DNA from 2 places in the Paenibacillus sp. FSL M7-0802 genome. Region 1 is predicted to be linked to the other one. Evidence: riboswitches for the same ligand, from Rfam matches in the RefSeq annotation. Region 1 holds a riboswitch; the other holds the start of a gene.

The links. Region 1 has a riboswitch for ZMP and ZTP ahead of MHB54_RS15430 (TIGR01440 family protein). Riboswitches for the same ligand answer to the same signal wherever they lie in the genome.
Region 2: another riboswitch for ZMP and ZTP. It lies ahead of MHB54_RS08525 (bifunctional 5,10-methylenetetrahydrofolate dehydrogenase/5,10-methenyltetrahydrofolate cyclohydrolase); the one in region 1 lies ahead of MHB54_RS15430 (TIGR01440 family protein).

Annotation. Positions count from the first base shown of each region.
Region 1 covers NZ_JBBOSD010000001.1:3,307,422-3,312,928, forward strand. The annotation lists gene spoIIR (stage II sporulation protein R) at 1-253, shown strand, start outside; gene MHB54_RS15415 (L-threonylcarbamoyladenylate synthase) at 407-1,654, shown strand; gene MHB54_RS15420 (manganese efflux pump MntP) at 1,796-2,356, shown strand; gene MHB54_RS15425 (low molecular weight protein arginine phosphatase) at 2,461-3,045, shown strand; ZMP/ZTP riboswitch at 3,124-3,205, shown strand; gene MHB54_RS15430 (TIGR01440 family protein) at 3,426-4,013, shown strand; gene glyA (serine hydroxymethyltransferase) at 4,134-5,384, shown strand.
Region 2 covers NZ_JBBOSD010000001.1:1,795,898-1,801,404, forward strand. The annotation lists gene MHB54_RS08495 (response regulator transcription factor) at 1-103, opposite strand, end outside; gene MHB54_RS08500 (sensor histidine kinase) at 100-1,233, opposite strand; gene MHB54_RS08505 (hypothetical protein) at 1,354-1,476, opposite strand; gene MHB54_RS08510 (hypothetical protein) at 1,480-1,977, opposite strand; gene MHB54_RS08515 (PadR family transcriptional regulator) at 1,955-2,500, opposite strand; gene MHB54_RS08520 (fatty acid desaturase) at 2,785-3,846, opposite strand; ZMP/ZTP riboswitch at 4,060-4,144, shown strand; gene MHB54_RS08525 (bifunctional 5,10-methylenetetrahydrofolate dehydrogenase/5,10-methenyltetrahydrofolate cyclohydrolase) at 4,256-5,122, shown strand; gene MHB54_RS08530 (cyclodeaminase/cyclohydrolase family protein) at 5,119-5,507, shown strand, end outside.

The DNA of each region.
Region 1 (5,507 bases):
CCCGGCAGGGAATTATGAGGCACTTCGGGTTACGCTGGGGCAAGGAAAAGGTCAAAATTGGTGGTGCGTGCTGTTTCCTCCGCTATGTTTTATTGATGCAGGCAGTGGGGAAGCAACGGCACAAACGGTATCAGCAAAAACGAATCACGGAGATAGTCGGACGAATGCTACTGACAAGGAGCCAGAAGTACGTTTTTTTCTGTGGGATGCACTTACGGGACTGTGTAACTGGGTGAGTGGTTTGTTTGCCTAAACGTTGAGGAGTGTAAGTTTCCCCATATGCTATAATGGAGCTTACGATAGATATACACATGGCAGAGCCAAATGAACTGATCTTACAAAGTAGCCTTATAGGATCAGGCGAAATCACTGGCTTGTATGACAATAAGATATGGGATGATCTGATATGAGCGATAAATCGAATCAAATGCAAGACTTGCGCGGAGAATTTGTGCAAAAGGAAAAACCTGAGCAAAAGCTAGATGAACAGGGAATTCGCGAGCTGAAGCAGGCATTGAAGTCTTCCCATACACAATGGTGGGATGTAAGATGTTTGGTTCCTGTGAGCAACACTGACGGGGATGTTTCTGACGAAATTTGGGATGAACAGACTCGGATCGCGGCGGAAAAGGGCATACGCGAGGCCGCCTTACTCCTCCAAGCTGGAGAGACGGTAGCCTTTCCTACGGAGACCGTGTACGGCCTGGGGGCCGATGCGCGTAGTACAAAAGCGGTGGAGGCGGTATTTGCTGCCAAAGGACGCCCTTCCGATAACCCGCTCATTGTACATATTTCTGATGCTGATCAATTAGAGGGTATGGTAGCAGAAATAAACGATACAGCCCGAGCGCTGATGAATATGTTCTGGCCGGGACCACTGACTCTCGTATTGCCGGTAGTGCCGCAGGCACTGTCATCGCGTGTGACAGCCGGGCTGGACACGGTTGGTGTGCGCATGCCGGATCATCCGATAGCGCTTCGTTTGATCGCTGAAGCGGGTTGTCCACTGGCTGCGCCAAGCGCCAACCGGTCGGGAAGACCCAGTCCCACCCTTGCACAGCATGTGCGGGAGGATCTGGAGGGCCGCATCGGCGGCATTTTGGACGGAGGTCCCACGGGGGTGGGACTGGAGTCCACGGTAGTGCAGGCGGGTGACGACGGAACCGTCACCATCCTGCGCCCCGGCGGCGTGACGGCCGAGCAGCTCGCTGCGGTTGCTCGCGCCGTCGTGCTGGACCCGGCGTTGGCCGCTACGCCCGGGGAAGACGCGGACAGCCCAGCGCCGCGCTCGCCGGGCATGAAGTACACGCACTACGCGCCGCGAGGCCGCTTGAGCGTGGTACAAGGCCCGTCGTCCGTTGAGGTGACGGGCTGGATTCGCGCCGCGCTGGCGGAGGCTTCCGCGCGCGGGGAGCGCACGGCAGTGCTCGCGTTTGACGAGCATGCCGCCGGCTACGCCGGAGAGCGCGTCTACACGCTAGGCAAGCTGGACGCGCTCCATGAGGCAGCGCAGCGCCTGTACGGCGTGCTGCGCCGCTGCGACGAGGACGGCGTCACCTACATTTTGTCGGAATCCTGTCCGCCGAAAGGATTGGGAGACGCCGTCATGAACCGCCTGCTTAAAGCGGCAGGTCACCGAATCGTCCGCTTGTAGCTTCTGTCGAATCAGAGCCTCTTATATTAAATTTCTCCTCTCCTCGTCTTGGTATTGGGCACTTTCAGTGTATGCTTGTACTGATTTGCCCCTTGTCCGCATAACGTGTACAAGAACAGACGGATAATGGAGGGATGGAGTATGCTGGCAGCCTCTGCCCATGCCGGGCAGGTTGTAACGATTCTGATCATGGCGGTAGCGCTAGGAATGGATGCGTTATCGCTGGGCGTAGGGATCGGCATGAAGGGGATACGCCTGCGAGACGTGCTGCGCATCAGTACTGTTATTGGCTTTTTTCACATTCTGATGCCATTGCTGGGAATGTTCACAGGCCATTATATGAGTTCTTTATTAGGTCATGTGACGGCCTACTTCGCAGGGGGGTTACTCATCCTTTTGGGCGGGCATATGGTGTATAATTCCTTTAAAGGGGACGGCGTACAGGTATTGGATCATCGTTCGCCTTTAGGCCTTTTGCTGTTTGCACTTGGGGTGAGCGTTGACTCATTTTCTGTAGGAGTGTCACTAGGTATGTTCCAAAGTGATCTGGTGCTGTCCGTTCTGGCGTTTGGTTTTTGCGGGGGAGCAATGGCGATGTTGGGCCTGCTGTTGGGTCGCAAGGTCAGCCGCAATCTAGGAGATTATGGAGAAGCAGTGGGCGGTGCCATTTTGCTGGCATTCGGCTTTATGTTTATGTTTTGATTTTAGCGTAGACAGTGTAAAATAAATGCAGGATTATAGTAAGGGATTAGAATTATAGTAATCCTCTGTTTATATATTTTTTTAACATACGGGGGGTGAAAACGTTGAAGAATATCTTATTCGTATGCACAGGGAATACCTGTCGCAGTCCAATGGCTGAAGGGATGCTGCGTAAGTTGGCTGCTGAGCATGGGCTAGAACTGGAAGTGCGTTCTGCGGGAGTAGCCGCGATGGAAGGCACGCCGATATCCCGACATGCAGAGGCGGTTCTACGTGATCATGATATATCCGATCAGATCACTTCAACCTCTTTGAGCGACGGGCTTGCCGGGTGGGCGCATCTGATCTTAACCTTGACGCAAGGACATAAACAGCACGTAATTCAGCGCTTTCCCCAAACGGCGGGCAAAGTATTTACGCTTAAGGAATATGTGGAGAACCGGGATGCGGTGTTGAATGATGTACAGGAGTTGGATAGTTTATATGCTTCACAGCAGTTGATGGCTTCACTCGGACAAGAGCTATCGGCGCAGGAGCGTGAACGAATGATTGAATTACACCAACGGATTCCGGGCTTTGATATTTCTGATCCGTTTGGCGGTTCGCGAGAAGATTACGATGTCACAGCTGCGGAAATCCGTACGGCACTGCATAAGCTGCTGGACAAGCTAAAGGCATCTTCCGAATAAAATTGGTATTACTCATCTGTTTTGTACGGAATCTGTTGATTTTCGGCGGTTAATCCGTTAAGATAAGGTGGAAAAATGAGAATCCGATGTAACTGGCGACAAAAGTGGGATTAACCACGATGGAGCATCGGATATACGGCCGGTCGCCTGGGCAAAAGAGCAATTCCACATAGGTGTGGACTGCTCTTTTTTTCATATACAAGTTATGCCAGATTTTTAGCTGAGAGTTGATTCCATTAAAGATTCTTCCATTTTTTCTGCTCGAAATCTGAAACATCGGCTATAATATAGTCAGATTGTGATCAGGAGAGAGTGTGTTGAACTTGGGGCATGAGACCGTGCCTAGTCTCTGAGAGGCTGTTCAACCAAAGGAGGTTCCAATGGTGGAACAATTAGATCATGAGATTCCGCTGGAAGCACAGACCACTTCTGTCGTGCGGGAAATCGCAGAAGCAGCCAGTCTCAAGGCTGGTCGCCTACTTGTTATTGGCGTTAGCACAAGTGAAGTGGCTGGAAGTCGGATTGGTACGGCGGGGGCGCTCGATGTGGCTCAGCAACTGTTGTCTGGAGTAGAGTCCGTTCGCAGGCAGTATGGCTTTGATGTGGCGTTTCAATGCTGTGAGCATTTGAACCGAGCGCTGGTCGTTGAACGGGCTGTGCTGGAGCGACTGAGACTGATGGAGGTTGCAGCTATTCCTGTTCGTACAGCAGGAGGCTCTATGGCTACCGTCGCCTATCGTTCTATGAGCGACGCGTGTTTGGCGGCGAACGTGCAGGCTCATGCCGGGATAGACATCGGCGAAACGCTGATTGGCATGCATCTGCGACCCATTGCTGTTCCGTTTCGCCCAAGCCTTCGCTGGATTGGCGAAGCACGTGTGACAGCAGCGTTCACCCGTCCTCCACTTATTGGCGGACAACGGGCGGTGTACAGTCTGGAGCAAGAAGTCGGCGGAAACTGCGATTAGCATTTGGCATGGCGGCATGTTTGTACTAATCTTTTTTGCATTGATGATGAGGTACCCAACAGAGGAGCAGGCGTTTGCTTGTATACCCAACAATTGACTATGGAGAGGGAGTAATCAATCATGATGGAACACCTGCGTAAAAGTGACCCGGCAGTGATGGAAGCAATGGGACTTGAACTGAAACGACAACGCCACAATATCGAGCTAATCGCATCCGAGAACATTGTCAGTGAAGCAGTAATGGAAGCTATGGGCTCCGTGCTGACGAATAAATATGCTGAAGGTTATCCGAACAAACGCTACTATGGTGGCTGTGAGCATGTAGATATCGTTGAAGACATCGCACGTGACCGCGCGAAAGAACTGTTCGGCGCCGAGCATGCTAACGTGCAGCCTCACTCTGGAGCACAAGCCAACATGGCGGTGTATCTGGCAGCTCTCAAACCTGGAGATACTGTACTGGGTATGAATCTGGCGCATGGTGGCCACTTAACACACGGAAGTCCGGTTAACGCTTCCGGCTTGTTGTATAACTTTGCTGCCTATGGTGTACGCGAAGACAACTTCCGCATCGACTACGATGAAGTGCGCAAGGCAGCCTTCAAGCACCGTCCTCGTCTGATTGTAGCTGGCGCGAGTGCATATCCGCGTACTATTGATTTTGAAGCTTTTGCTTCCATTGCCAATGATGTAGGTGCTTTGTTCATGGTGGATATGGCACATATCGCAGGTCTTGTGGCAGCGGGAATTCACCCAAGTCCAGTTCCGCATGCCCAATTTGTAACAACAACGACACACAAAACGCTGCGTGGTCCGCGTGGGGGTCTGATTCTGACTCGCAAAGCATGGGCGCAAGCGATTGATAAAGCTATTTTCCCTGGTACTCAAGGGGGGCCACTGATGCATGTGATCGCGTCCAAAGCGGTTGCTTTGGGTGAAGCGCTCCAGCCATCGTTCAAAACCTATGCGCAAAACGTAGTCCGCAACGCACAGGTGCTGGCTGAAACACTGCTGGCTGAGGGGATTAACATTGTATCCGGTGGTACGGATAACCATCTGATGCTGTTGGATACGCGCAATTTGAATATCACAGGTAAAGAAGCGGAGCATGTATTGGATTCCGTGGGCATCACGGTCAATAAAAATGCGATTCCTTTTGACCCGACCAGTCCATTCGTAACAAGCGGAATTCGTATTGGTACACCTGCTGCAACATCTCGTGGTATGGATGAAGAGGCTATGGTCAAAATCGGTAAAATCATTGCTGAAACCCTTAAAAACCCGAAAGATGATACTGTATTGTCCAAGGCAAGCCAAGCGGTTGGCGAGTTGACAGACAAGTTCCCGATCTATCCAGGAACTCAATACTAATTCATCAACATTCATAATCTTTATGTTATAGGCTGTTTTCCTTCCGTAAGCCGGAGGAGAACAGCCTTTTTTTGCTTCCGAACGACTCGGAACTTACATTTTTGGGTAATAAGCGATTACAGT
Region 2 (5,507 bases), 1.5 Mb from region 1:
TGCTTGCTTTTCCGACTACTTTCATGTCCTCTTCCAAGTCTAGCAGGGAGGCTAGAGCACCCAGCAGCATACGCTGGTCCTCCGCGATAACAATTCGAATCATGGCCCCACCTCCTCATTCGGCTTTTTAGTGATATTGGGCACTTTAATGACCAAGGTCGTTCCCTGATCTGAACGCAGCTCCATACATCCGTTCACGAATTCGAGCCTTTCCTTCATTCCTTTCAGGCCATTTCCCCGAAAGGCCCCATTTTCCCCCGTAGCACCGACTCCATTATCCTGAATCCGAAGGGTTAATTCCTTACGAGACGGCTCAATGGTGATGGAGCAAGCGGTGGCTCCACTGTGCTTAACCACATTTGTCACTGCTTCCTTCATACACATACTAAGTACATTTTCATTCATTAATGATGTATGCTCCAGCTTCGGGTCGCCCTCTAGAGTCAATTCAATGTGAGCAGCCTTTAAAATCTGCCGAATACGTAGCAGTTCATCCTCTAGCCGCATACCGCGCATTTGAGTAACCATTTCCCGCACCTCTTTTAACGCACTTCTCGCCGTGAGACGAACATCGTTAATTTCAGCATGAGCCCGCTCCGGGTACTGATCCATCAGTTTTCCCGCCAAATCGCTCTTCAGTCCAATGAGTGACAGCTTCTGACCTAAGGTATCGTGCAGGTCACGCGCAATTCTTTGCCGTTCCTCCAGCTTAATCAATTCCGATATTTTCTTATTGGCATCCTCCAATTGGACTTGGAGCCGATCGCTTTTGTTGCGATTAAAATTCGTAATCGGAAGGAGAATCACACCGATCAGATTGAGCAGGATAAAAGGAATCTGTTTAATAAAAACGGGATTCTGAGATACAAAACCGTAATTGATCAATCCAATCGTAATAACCATTAAAATAATATACAGCGTCGTAAATGCAGCCTTACTTTTAATATTACCGATCAGATAGGCGATAAATATGGAAAAATACATATAGCTAAACAGCAGTGTCATGGTAATCGATATGGCAATCTGTACACTAGTCCAAAAGTATATGAGCCAGCCTTTCGAGACAAAAGCCAGTACATAACATGCAAAGAATACCAAAATAATAGCAGTACCCAGAATAATATGACTTGTAGATGAAGAGCTAAAGTAGTAAAAGGGCAGGATATAAAAGACGACCCACACATAAGGACTAAGCCCTGTATTTCTTTGGAAAATCTGATACCACTTTTGCATTCTGCCACCCTCTTCTACTTCACATGACTTATATCCCTTATCTTATCATACCACTGGTCTCGTCTGCTCGAAAGCACCAAAGGTGAAGCCTTTCCTGTGAACCGCAAATGAACACTTTGATTAGAAGCCGTCCATTTTGCGGGAACTGATCTCAAGCTTAAGCCATTCGCTGTACACTCCACCCACTGCACCAGGTCGTGCTTTGAAATGGGACTGGTCTATATTTCTGATCAGCTCGTTCATGAATTATATATACCTGACGTTATTAAATTTCTTTTCTATATCTTTAGCAAATTTTCCACCCTCATCGGCTAAATGCTTTCTCATAAAGAATCCACCAAAACCATTTACCCATGCTGCAAAAGCCAGTAGCCGAGATGGAAAGTCCGCTCCAATCGTACAACTAAATTCGCAAGAGTTGTTATCAACAGGCGTGACCTTCATTTCCCATGGAACTCCAACGATGGCGGGTATCCATCGCCATATATATGCTTCTGTCTTGTCAGAGTAGAAACGCAAATGATCCTTTGTGTGCTCTTTTAATTGATAGTGCTGAACAATCATCTCATTCCCCATATTTTCCACATTAACCATATAGAATTCACCATCTTCAAAATAACTGCCCATTGCCTTGTGAGCTTTTGAAAATGATTCATATTCAGCTGGAGTCATCTCAGTTACCCATTTGTACAAATCCACATTTTTAGCTGCAATCTGCAATTTAAATTTCTTTGTCATTCTCATCTTCATTATCCTTCTTTCCTGTAATTTTTCTTGTGAGTTCATCGTGCCAATTCATAATCATTTGAAAATATTCTTTGCCAAACATCAACGTCGCGTGCTCATATACACCCATCTCATGAACGTGCTTCTCTTCTATCAAGGCAAGCTTGTTATATTCACAGGCGACAGTAGTTTGAAAGCTGGCAATCAAACGAACAATCTCAATGTCGTCAAGATATTTATAGAAGAAAAGCTTACTCAAATACTCATAATTAAAAGGGGAAAAAGTACATGGTGTTTTTAACCATTCTATAAATTCACTCTTCCCTTTTTCCGTAATACCATATGATTTTTTGAATCTGCCTTCCTCTACCACTTCTTCATACTTGATAAGCTCCCCCTTTTCCATTTTTTTCAGCATAGGATATATGCTTCCGAAGCTGGCATCAATAAAGTTGGAAGTGCTTATCGTCATCTTCTGCTTGATTTCATATCCTGTCATATCCTTTTCGCAGAGGAACCCAAGTATTACATAAATCAACATAAAATCTATTCCTTCTTTCCTGGCATAGTGAATTATCCTTCTGAAATCAAAGGGAACTTATCTCTGTTTACACGTAGCTAATTTATATATAATCGATATATATCGTTTCGATATATAGAATGTAAAGGTTGACAATCGATTTGTCAATAGCGCTTGCTAAAACAAAGAATGAAAGTACTGCATTTTCAATATAAACAAAAAAATCTAAAAGGATGTTATCCCTTTAGATTTCTCAAAGTAAACTGCAATTTTTCAACATCTCTTCAGAAGAGTTTTGTACAAAGTTATTTTCTTTCTGTGCTTACAACAGGTGTAGGGATGGGTTTCGTAACTGCAACACGTTTGCTGAGGAGCGGCCTCACTTGTTTAAAGGTCAAAAAGGTTTTCGTATTTTCATCCCAAAGTCGGAACTTCAAAGATTGCAGACTGCTACTTACTGTGATCGTGGTCGCCTTTTGAAGTAACGGTGTCGCTTCATGTGCTTTTTCCAAATTATAATTTGGCACTTTTGGGCTCAAGTGATGAACGTGATGAAATCCGATATTGCCCGTAATCCATTGCAATACTTTAGGAAGCTTGTAGTAAGAACTGCCTTCTACGGCCGCATTAATATAGCTCCACTCTTCATCGTGCTCAAAATACGAATCCTCAAATTGGTGTTGTACATAGAACAGCCAGATTCCCAACATACCAGATACAAAAAAGATAGGTGCCTGTACGAGAAGGAAGGCCTGCCATCCAATAGCCCATGACAACAGTGCATACAAGGCAACGATGGATATATTCGTCACATAGGTGTTCATTTTTTCCTTGCGTTTGGCTGTCTTGATATTAAACCGATAGGAAATCAAAAAAGTATAGATCGGACCTAGTCCAAACATAACCCAAGGATTTCGATATATGCGATAGGCCAGCCGTGTCCATGTGGAAGCCTCTGTGTACTCTTCTACCGTAAGCACCCACATGTCACCTGTGCCTCTTTTATCCAGATTACTGCTGGTTGCATGGTGGATTGCGTGACTATTTTTCCATTGGTGATAAGGGCAGAGCGTAATAATACCTGTAATCGTTCCCACAATGTCGTTCAGCTTGCGGCTTTTGAAGAAGGATTGATGACCACAATCATGAAAAATAATAAATGTCCGTACCACAAACCCCGATGCAACAATGGCAATTGGAAGTGTCAGCCAGTACGAAACCGACAGACTAAGATAAGCAGCATACCACAATAGGATCAGTGGACCCAAGGTATTGATGAGTTGCAGAACGCTGGATTTTGTGTTTATTTTCTCGTAGGGAGCCATATTTTTTTTCAATTGGGCTAATGGGAGTTGTGTCATACTCATTATGATCCTCCTTTAAAATGACGCCTATACCTTGATCCTGTTAGGCGTACATGTTGATCTAATCTCAGTATAAGGTAAAGCCTCTAGGCGCTGTAGTCATAAACGTCAGCTCGGGTATATGACATTTGTCATATAGACAAGTAACACAACCCGTTTTCCAAATGTTCGCGGGTTTCTTTTCTGATGATTATTTGTTAAAATATAAGGTATAATAACGCTGTATGTGACTGGCGAAGTCAGTGGAATGAACCACGAGGGAGCATACAAAAAAAGCGTACCGTTCGCCTGGGAGAAGTATTTGCAGAGGATTCGTCTGTCTTGACGACCTTGTGCAAATACTTTTTTTTCGTTTTAAGACCATGACACCCTGTTGATAAATCATGCGATAAATTCAGAGGAGGCTCGGACTATGGCTATAATCATGAAATCCAAAGAAGCAGCAGAGCAAGTATATGCAACGATCCGTTCACAGGTAGAAAAAATGAAGCAGCAAGGACACCGTCCCCATCTGGCGACCCTATTGGTAGAAGGCGATCCGGCATCTGCATACTATGCCCGGACCAAGCAAAAAATAGCGGAGAAGCTGGGCATCTCATTTCATCTCCATACTTTTGACCGTCATGTTAGCGAAGCCGAGCTACTGCACCTGATCGGCAGTCTGAACGATGCATCCCATGTACATGGCATTATGCTGGAACTGCCGCTTCCCCAACATCTTTCTGCCTCCGTTATTAAACAATCCATCGCCCCCTACAAGGATATTGATGGAATAACACCTGATAACAAGCTGGCTACCGTAACAGGTGACGCCGGACTATATCCCGCAACACCTCAAGCCTGTATCGAGCTGCTCAAGCATTACGGTCACACCTTGGCAGGCAAAAATGTCACGCTCGTGGGCATCGGGCAGACAGTGGGACTTCCCCTTTTCCACATGTTGCAAAGAGAAAATGCCACCGTTACCGCCTGTCATGCAGGTACGCGTGATATTGCAGAGCATCTGAGCCATGCAGACATTGCCTTCGTCGCAGTCGGATGCCCTGATGTGATTACGCAGGATATGGTCCATCCTGGTCTGATTCTCGTGGATGCAGGAATTAACGAGACGCTGGAAGGAAAAATCGTGGGTGACGCTGCTTCAAACGTGGGTGAAAAGGTACATGCCATTTCTCCGGTTCCCGGCGGTGTTGGCACCTTAACGACTGCGATTTTGTACAAAAATCTGCTCAAAGCGATACATCTGCAACACTACTCCAGAGAGGTGGTCTATTCATGAGTGAACTGTCGTGGAACAATTCCATCGGACATTTTCTGAAAGAGGCTGCAAGTGCAGCGCCTACCCCCGGCGGAGGAAGTGTATCCGCACTGGCTGCGGCACTAGGCGCGGCTATGACCTCCATGACCGCCAACCTTTCACAAGGAGAAAAATATGCGCACATCCATGAAAAAATCACGGACGTCATTAGCAGCATGGGAAGATTGTCTACGCATTGTGAGGAACTGATGGTCGCAGACATCCAATCCTTTGAACAGTACATGACCGCGTTGCGTTTGCCCAAGGAAACAGACGAAGAAAAGCGCTATCGTACCCATTCCCTACAGACAGCGGTGATCGCTGCCATTGAGGTACCCATGCGCCTGCTGGAAGTATGCCGGGACGG